Regions from separate parts of the Pseudoalteromonas sp. CO325X genome, predicted to be linked through region 2. Evidence: riboswitches for the same ligand, from Rfam matches in the RefSeq annotation. Region 2 holds a riboswitch; the other holds the start of a gene.

Region 1 (4,420 bases), on a different contig from region 2:
AAATAAGGTTACGGGCAAGAGAATCGCCACTTAGAAATGCGGCAGCGTCATTCATACCTAGCATCTCGCACAGCGGCGCTAAGGCATGGGCCAACATCCACCCAGCCACGATAGAATAAAAGCTCAGCATGACAATGGCCCCGGCTAAACCGATATAACCAGCCCCTGCCCCTATTTTTTCCGCTTTTGGTTGCCAAGCACGTTTAAGTGCTTGTACCGGGTTGGCTTGAGCGGCGTAGCCCAAGTACAGCTCAGTGAACAGTGCCGGTAGTGCCAAGGCAAAGATGACAATGAAATACACCAATAAAAAAGCACCGCCACCGTGATTCGCTGCTTGAGTTGGAAAACCCCAAATATTACCTAGGCCTACTGCTGCACCAGCTGCCGCTAGTACAAAACCTATACGGCTTTGGAAACCGTCACGCTTATTCGTCATTCGCAGGGATATCTGTTATTGTTTTGCCGCTATTAAATCATAATTACCCGTAACAAAGTAGTCATAGCCACGCTTATCGGAATGTCCTTGATGCTAAACCCTGCCTATTGCTTTTCACCTTTACCGACCGATACCGAGCAACATGCCAAGCACAGCGACGTGGTGTTGCTTTATTGTGCTAAAGCGCACGGTGAATTAGATGACTCACATTTGCACCGTACAGAGCAAGCGGTCTTAGCAAAGCGTAAAAAGACGCAGGCGCAGCAGGAGTATCGCGCCACACGCTGGGCCATAAAACAGCTTGCGCGACAACTGTACCCGCAGTATCGCGATTACCCTCTTACTGCCTGGTGCAGTGAATTTGACGTTGACCAGGCGCAGCTGATATTGAGCATTGATGGCCAATCCCTCAATGCACGGATAGTCATCAGCCACGCTCATGGCCACATTGCCGTAGCGATGACGCGCGGTGCAGCCTTATTAGGTGTGGATATTGAGAAAATTGACAACTCTCGCGCCTTTAAGAAGCTCGCAGCGCACTATTATCCCGAGGCCGAGGCAAGAGATATTGGCAGCGATGTTGAGACCTTTTTCCGGGTGTGGACATTAAAAGAAGCCTACGCAAAAGCGACTAAGCAACCGATTGCCACCTTGTTAGGCCAACCCATCTTGGAGCTTATCGCCCCCCTTGGTGGCCAAGTGTATTGTCAGAAGCTATTTGCCGGGCACTTTGATATCAGTCTTATCACCGATACGCAGCGCCCGGTGCTCACTGTTAACCTTCCAGCAGCCGTTGATGAATAGTTTGCACCACTGCATCAGACTGACTTTGCTCAACCAAGAAGCACAGGTTATGTTTCGATGCGCCGTGACAAATAAGGCGAATATCAAACTCACTGAGCACCTGCATTAAATTCAACTCGCTCTGGCGCAGCACAATCTCCGAGCCAATTAACGCCACCAATGTGAGGTTATTCTCAACTGACACATGACAAAACTCGCTTAAACGCTCAAGAGCTTGTTGATCCAGCTCCGGCCGGCTGGCATTCGGGGCATTATCGAGCGTCAGTGCGACACTTATCTCCGAAGTCGTGACCAAATCAACGGAAATGTTATGCTCACTCAAAATAGTAAACACCCGCGCTAAAAAGCCGCTCGCTAGTAACATTTCTGGGCTTTTCAGGGTTAAGAGAATTTGGTTTTTACGCTGAGTCACAGCGCGAACACCCGCTAAAGTATCTTCTTGTGGCGTTTTTTGTATCCACGTCCCGCCTCCTTGTGGTTCGCGACTGGAGCCGACAAACACACTGATGCCACTGCGTGCAGCGGGTAAAATAGTCGCTGGGTGTAAGACTTTAGCGCCAAAGGTTGCCATTTCGGCGGCTTCGTCAAAGCTTAAGTAGGCAATGGGTGCGGCTTTGGCACAGACTCTGGGATCGGTACTGAAAATACCGACCACATCGGTCCAAATATATACGCTGTTCGCGCCAATCGCCTCGGCTAGTAGGGCCGCGCTGTAATCCGACCCCCCGCGCCCTAAGGTAGTGGTATCGCCATAGTCATCACTGCCCATAAAGCCCTGAGTGACAACCACTTGATCTTTAAGCAACGGCAGCAATTGGGCATGGGCTTGCTGCGCTGTTGTTTTAATATTGGGCTGGGCTTTGCCAAACTGACTATCTGTTTTGAGCACCGAACGCACATCAAAGCGCGTTGCCGCCACGCCATGTTCGCGTAATACCTGAGTAAACAAATAAGAAGAGAAACACTCGCCAAAACTCAGTAGCTCATCGCTGTGAGCGCTCGATTGTGGTGCTTGCTCAGCACTGCTGCGAAAGGCGCTCAAGGTGACATCAAAGCCGTGGGCTAAATCGGCATCAAGGCTAACATATTCGAGAATATTAAGCTGGATAGCGATCACCCCATCGATGTGCGCTTGGCGCTGCTGAGGCGTTAATGCACTTTGGCATAACGCTACAAGGTGATTGGTGACCCCGGCACTGGCGCTGACGACCACCACACGCACATTATTATTAGCAGCGATGATTTGTGCACACCGGCTCATAGCGCCATAATCGGCTACTGAAGTGCCGCCAAACTTGGCGACAGAATATTCCTGATTCATTATCTCTCCGAGATGAAAAACGAGTTATTTTTCAAATACAATCAGGAGAACTTGGCAAGACTAAAAAGGTAAGAATGTCCATTGCCAGAAGCCCTCCACCCCTACAGGTGACAGTTCCGAGGATTCAGCCTCAAGAACCGAAAGCCATTGCGACGCACAATGCACTTCCTCGGCGATAGTCTCCCTCATAAACGGTCATTGGCGGTCGTCGGCCTCACGTTTACTACCTAGCTATCGCACCTCTTCTGCGACACATTCGGTCTTGAGACCGAATGTGAATCAGCAATGTACCTAGCAGACGGCTAGAAGTCAATATCACACTTCACTGGATGGTGTTCTGGCGGTTAATGATTGCTTGGATACACAGGTTGGCCGCAGCCTGCCTGTGTATTGCCTATTATGGATTCTCATTAAGGTTGTATGGGGCAATGCTCACCATCAACTGGCACCCAAACAGTTCGCGTTTCCATACGACAATTATATTCGACGGTTTGCTCTTCTTGTTGAGTGAAATAGGAGTTGTGTTGATGCATATACACGCCACCGGGAGCCTGGCCAGAAGGTCCGGCAATTGTCCAGTTTGCTGGGCAACTTTGTGTTGATAATACAACGCGAGTTTCCCACTCTGGCGCATCGCTATTAGGAGCCGGAGCAGTAAGCCTGTAGTGACAACGTTTATAAGAAACGTCTACTAACTCGGTTCTATAATCACAGACTCTCACTAATCGCTCGTCCCAATACCCTCCACAATTTGCACTGTTTACTTGGGTATCATAGAAGGTATTGTAGTCTGTTACTTTTATTTGTGAGCTAGATGAAAATACATTATTGGCCACGAAAACGAGCAACGCCACCACACAAGCTGATAAAATTTTTTGTCTCATTTTTATTTCCTTAACAATAGTTTGGAAACAAAAATGCTACATAAAACTATCATTTATATAAACAAAAACTGAGTTGATTATTTTTCACCCAAACCACTATTACCTTATCGACAAAAAATAAACCTAAACACCTCTTTTTCATTAAAAATGCCAACGTTGTAACTCCTTAATTACGCAACAATCAATTTATAAAAACTTTATTTTAAGAAATAAACGCCTGATATTGTGTGCAAAATAAAGTTACCTTTTCTGTGAATAAAATCGTCATGAAATAAGCTAATAGTGAGCACTCGCCAATATCTAAGAAAACTGACTACTGTCCTCAGTCATGCGCACCACCAAGCCTTGGGCCACTAAAAAATGATAAAGCTGTAAATCAGCTATCAGGTCACTTGAGGAAAGCTCAAAGTCTTGAAAAGTTTTATTGTGATAGCGAAAACGAGCAATATGTTCATAACGCTGGTGCTGGCAGTAAATCACCTCTTTGACATCAGCGAGCTTTATCGGCGTATCAAGTAAGTTCAGTACCCCATGCTCAACAAATATGGCACTACTGCGTATGGGCTCGATGCTCCATTGATACTGGGCACTGAGCATAAAGCTAAATATCAACACCGATATCGCTTGCGCCCAAAAGCTCTGCTCCATCATAAAGTTAATAAAAAACAGTACATAGATAAACAATGCACCGGTGTATAAAGCGCGGGTGATCACCGCACGCGTGGCAAATTGCTTTTTGCGGGTAAGTTGACTCACTGGGGTCTTCCTTGTTTGATGAAAACTGAATTTAGTGGCTGTAGGCAGACGGTTGTTTTATTAGCCGTTCATTGTCAACGACCATAGTCCATTGACCGTCGTTGTTGTTCGGTGGCTCGTTGACGATGAAGGTGGTGCTGAAAAAACCAATGCCAACACTGAAGTCGTCACCCTCGAATGATTGCAACGGCCCTTCCACTGAGGTAGAACCCCCGTTTT
Region 2 (4,420 bases):
CGCTGATGAAATGGTCAACGATACTTTTCGCCAACTCAAAGACCTCGACCACTATTTTGCTCGATTGATCAGCGCGTGGAAGCAGGGAGATACAGACATACTGAGGCAGTACTACCACGATGCTTTTGATGACTCTGAATTCGGCCAACTTAACGAGCATATTTTACTTATTGAGCGTAATCAAAACTGGGTCGCACAACTTAGCCAGCCAATGCAGCAGCAGTCACTGTTTATCGCCGTAGGTGCGCTCCATTTGCCGGAAAAAAATGGGCTCGTTAACCTACTGCGCGAACAAGGTTTCACGGTTACGAAAAAGCAGCCCTCTCAGTAACGTGTTTTTTCAACAACGCGCTCAACTGCTGAGTGTTGACCGGCTTGTTAAGTACGGCATTGGCGCCGACAGTGATACTCTGCGCGATGCGATGCTCGTCTTGACTGGCAGTCACCAAAAAAATAGGCACGCTGAGCGCTAAGCGCTCACGAATCTCAATAATGGTACTTATGCCGTCTTTGTTTGGCATATTTAAATCCATTAATACACATTGATAGTGATGTTCTAGTAATTTATCGAGTGCTTGCTCACCATCATCAACAATGGTGGTGTTAAAGCCTATTTGCTGAGCTTGTTTAGCAAGCACTAACTGATTTATTGGGTTATCTTCAACAATCAGAATATCGCCATGCTGGCTGCTTGGCTCTAACCGGGCTTTGTCGATAGTAAGTACGGGCCAAGTTAGCTTGGCCTCAGTGCCTGTTGTGGTGCTACAAATCGTAAGGCTTCCACCCACCTCTTGAGCCAACGCATACACGAGGCTGAGACCTAATTTAGCGCCCTGAAAGTGCTGTACCTGCTCGGTGTTGTAATACAAAGCATGCTGCTGAGCAGCCTCAATATCAGCAGTGGCAATGCCATCGCCGTTATCTTTAACGACAACACTCAGCAGCCCAGCTGGTTCATGGTATTCAAATTGCGCATGCACCGCAGCGCGCGTATGTATAAAGGCGTTGCTCAATAGCTGATTAACTGCTTGGATTAACTGCTTGGATTAAATGCAGATGATCAGTTTGTGCTTGAACAGGTAGGCTATCTTCACCCTCGACACTCAATCGCTGCAGGGTTTCAGACTTAAGCTGCCAAGGCGCCAATATTGCACTCACGGTTTGCTTTAATGACTGCTCGGTCACTAAAGTAGTAAACGCTCCCGACTTAAGCTTCTGTAATTCCAACATTTCTTGCACTAGCGCCTGCAAATGTCGGGCGCAGCCCAATGCCGTTTGCTGTTCTTCGCGACCAGCCGCAGTACGAGAGTCCAATAGGCCAATAATCCCCGTAATTGGCGTCATTAGCTCATGACTCATATTAGCTAAAAAGTCAGATTTTACCCGATGCGCATGCGCGGCTTGACGCCGTTGGTAACGAAGCCGATAAAAAATAGCTGACACTCGACGTGTCAAAGGATTAAAGATGAGCCACCACTCACATAAAATAGTAGCAATGGCTGCCAGCGTTAAAAGGGGAATAACAAGCTGTAAATGTTCTATTTTTTGCTTAGATTCTGACTCTAAAACGGTGACAACAGCATCTAAGTCCTGCAATAACGACAGTAGTTTTTGACCCTGAAAAGCACTTAAAGGTGCATCGCTGCGACTCGCTAACTGCACATACTGGCGCACCCGACCATCCAAGCCCTGCTGGTGATAAAGCGCCAGCACCTGAGGGCTTTGCTGCACCAACTGTGAGCCTAATAAAAACTCATGGTTATTGTAAAAGCGCATAGTGGCACGAGCGAGTTGCTGCTGCTCAAATCTTACAGCACGGTCATTGACGGCCAATTTATGTAATGCAATCTTCTGCGAAAGCATCCGTTGCATACCCGCAATATTTATCACTTTTGCGTCATTTCGCTGCATATCGATACTTTTCATCACATACACTGTAGAGCTAAGTATGACAACAACAAGCATACTGGCTGCCCAGAAATAACGTTTTTGTAAGTGTTTGGTAAGACGTTGCATAAGAGGGGCCTTTGCAATAACTCCTTAATACTGACACAAAATCAGCCTTTGTAAAATTTGTTCTCGCTTTGGCGTTGACAGCGTTAAGCATAAAGTGATTGAATAAAAAGGCACCCTTATTGAGTCGGCCGCATGTGCTGTGGTCGCAAGGGCTAGAAGAGGAGCGTCATTCAGGTAGTTATGGGAAGGAGAGCAAACTCCAAAGCACCATAACGAGGGGAATGTACGCCGAGAGACCTGTAAAGTTTGCTACTTACTGTCTCGGGCGCATGGGTTGAATCCCAGCGACTGTCACCATTAGCGCTTAGCGCTATGTTTTTGGTGGAGAGCTTCTGGTCTTAGTAACGCTGGGCCCATTTGGCTCTGTGTTTTAAGCCCATTCGCTCTTCGAATTTAACCAGTTCGATGCGAGGCGGGCAACCCCTTCCTAATTCAATCGAACTCGCACTAAGTTCGTGAGAGATGACTACAACTCATTCTTTAGCAGATACCATTGTCTGGACAGCATTGATCACTCCGATGCATGCTGACGGCAGTATTGACTTCAATACCTTAACTCTACTTGTGCGCGAGCAAGAGCAAGCGGGAAACGGCATTCTTATTCTTGGCTCTACTGGTGAAGCTCTGGCTCTCAGTATAGATGAGCAACAAGCCGTGGTTCGTCACGTTACGGCGCTCACCTTGCGTGTGCCACTGATGGTTGGCGTGGGCGGTTTTAACCTTAGCCAACAACTACAATGGCTTAGTTTTTGTAACCAACACCCCATAGACGCCTACCTTCTGGGAGCGCCCCTATATGCTAAACCGGGTATTCAAGGGCAGCTACATTGGTACTCGGCACTGCTGGATGCCAGCAAAAAGCCGTGCATGTTGTACAACGTGCCCGGACGCGCTGCAGTCAGTATTCCCCCCACAGTCTTAGCACAGCTACAGCAGCACCCTCTGTGCTGGGCACTTAAAGAAGCCAGCGGTGATATTGCACAATTTGAGGCTTACCGCGAAGCCGCGCCTGAGTTAGCGATTTTCAGTGGCGACGACGCGCTGATGCCTTATTTTGCTCAGGCCGGTGCAACGGGCCTTGTATCTGTGGCAGCCAACGTCTGGCCACAGCAGACACAGCACCTGGTACAACAATGCCTTCAAGGGCAAAGCATCAATGCCTTTGTAACCTGGCGCAGTGCAATTGATGCGCTGTTCAGTGCAGCCAATCCAGTGCCCGTTAAGTGCCTTTTGCATGCTCTTGAACGCCTCAACAGCCCGATGTTACGACCCCCATTAAGCCACCTTGAGCTTAATGACACACAACCACTTCTTAATGCCCATGAACGCATTGTTGCGTGGGCACATTGATAAAATTAGTTAACAAGGTACCTCAGTTATGAGTTGGTTAGACTTACTAAATGACCTCGAAAGCGGCCACGTACGCGCCGCAACACAAGACGAACACGGCCAATGGCACGCCAATGTGGACGTAAAAAAAGGCATTCTCGAAGCCTTCAAAAATGGTAATAACACCGAGTTTGCGGGCGGCTTTGTTGATAAGCATAATCTAGCTCCTCGCGGTTTTAGCGCCCAAGATAATATTCGCATGGTGCCTGGCGGTAGTGCTGTGCGTCGAGGCGCTTACGTTGCCCCTGGCACCATCATCATGCCACCTGCATATGTCAATATTGGTGCCTTCATCGACAGTGGAACTATGGTCGACAGTCATGCCTTGGTAGGGTCATGTGCGCAAGTGGGCAAAAACGTTCACCTTAGCGCCGCCGTGCAATTAGGTGGCGTGCTCGAGCCAATTGGCGCTAACCCTGTGGTGATTGAAGATGATGCCTTTATCGGCGCGGGCTGTGTCATTGTCGAAGGGGTGGTGGTCCGCCAAGGTGCGGTACTCGCCCCTGGTGTACGTTTAAGCGCCACTATCCCAGTATATGACTGCGTTAACGAGCGACAACTCGATAAGGGCGAAGCGATTCCGGCCAATGCCATTGTTATACCTGGCTCCCGCCCAAGCTCTAGCGCTTGGGGACGCGAACAAGGGCTCAGTATGAGCTGTGCGCTTATTGTAAAGTATCGCGATCAGCACAGCGATGCATCGCTGGAGTTAGAAGAGGTATTACGCTAATGCCTGTCTCTGGCGCATTGTTAAACGCTTTTGATACGCTCACTCAGGAGCGCCAGGAACCTTGCTTTGTTTACGATCTTGACAGTCTGCGTAAGCACCTTGATGAGCTGATGGCGCAAGATGTGGTGAAGTTATGGTATGCGGTAAAAGCGAATCCTTTATCTGCGGTTATCGATACTCTGGCAGCCGCTGGCTTTGACTTTGATGTCGCCAGCAGTGGCGAGCTCAACCAGGTGCTTTCACAACATGTTGGTGCACAACGTATCCTCAACACTGGGCCGGCAA

The links. Region 2 has a riboswitch for lysine ahead of dapA (4-hydroxy-tetrahydrodipicolinate synthase). Riboswitches for the same ligand answer to the same signal wherever they lie in the genome.
Region 1: it holds a riboswitch for lysine, as region 2 does, so the genes downstream of both, lysC (lysine-sensitive aspartokinase 3) here and dapA (4-hydroxy-tetrahydrodipicolinate synthase) in region 2, are expected to answer to the same signal.

What each region holds. Positions count from the first base shown of each region.
Region 1 covers NZ_SGPG01000022.1:119,848-124,267, reverse strand. The annotation lists gene EXT46_RS12765 (sodium-dependent transporter) at 1-436, opposite strand, end outside; gene EXT46_RS12760 (4'-phosphopantetheinyl transferase superfamily protein) at 527-1,240, shown strand; gene lysC (lysine-sensitive aspartokinase 3) at 1,212-2,561, opposite strand; lysine riboswitch at 2,642-2,814, opposite strand; gene EXT46_RS12750 (hypothetical protein) at 2,972-3,445, opposite strand; gene EXT46_RS12745 (hypothetical protein) at 3,746-4,201, opposite strand; gene EXT46_RS12740 (hypothetical protein) at 4,233-4,420, opposite strand, start outside.
Region 2 covers NZ_SGPG01000026.1:28,875-33,294, reverse strand. The annotation lists gene EXT46_RS14215 (TraB/GumN family protein) at 1-331, shown strand, start outside; gene EXT46_RS14210 (response regulator) at 306-1,013, opposite strand; gene EXT46_RS14205 (histidine kinase dimerization/phospho-acceptor domain-containing protein) at 1,021-2,016, opposite strand; lysine riboswitch at 2,165-2,356, shown strand; gene dapA (4-hydroxy-tetrahydrodipicolinate synthase) at 2,479-3,366, shown strand; gene EXT46_RS14195 (2,3,4,5-tetrahydropyridine-2,6-dicarboxylate N-succinyltransferase) at 3,395-4,135, shown strand; gene EXT46_RS14190 (PLP-dependent decarboxylase) at 4,135-4,420, shown strand, end outside.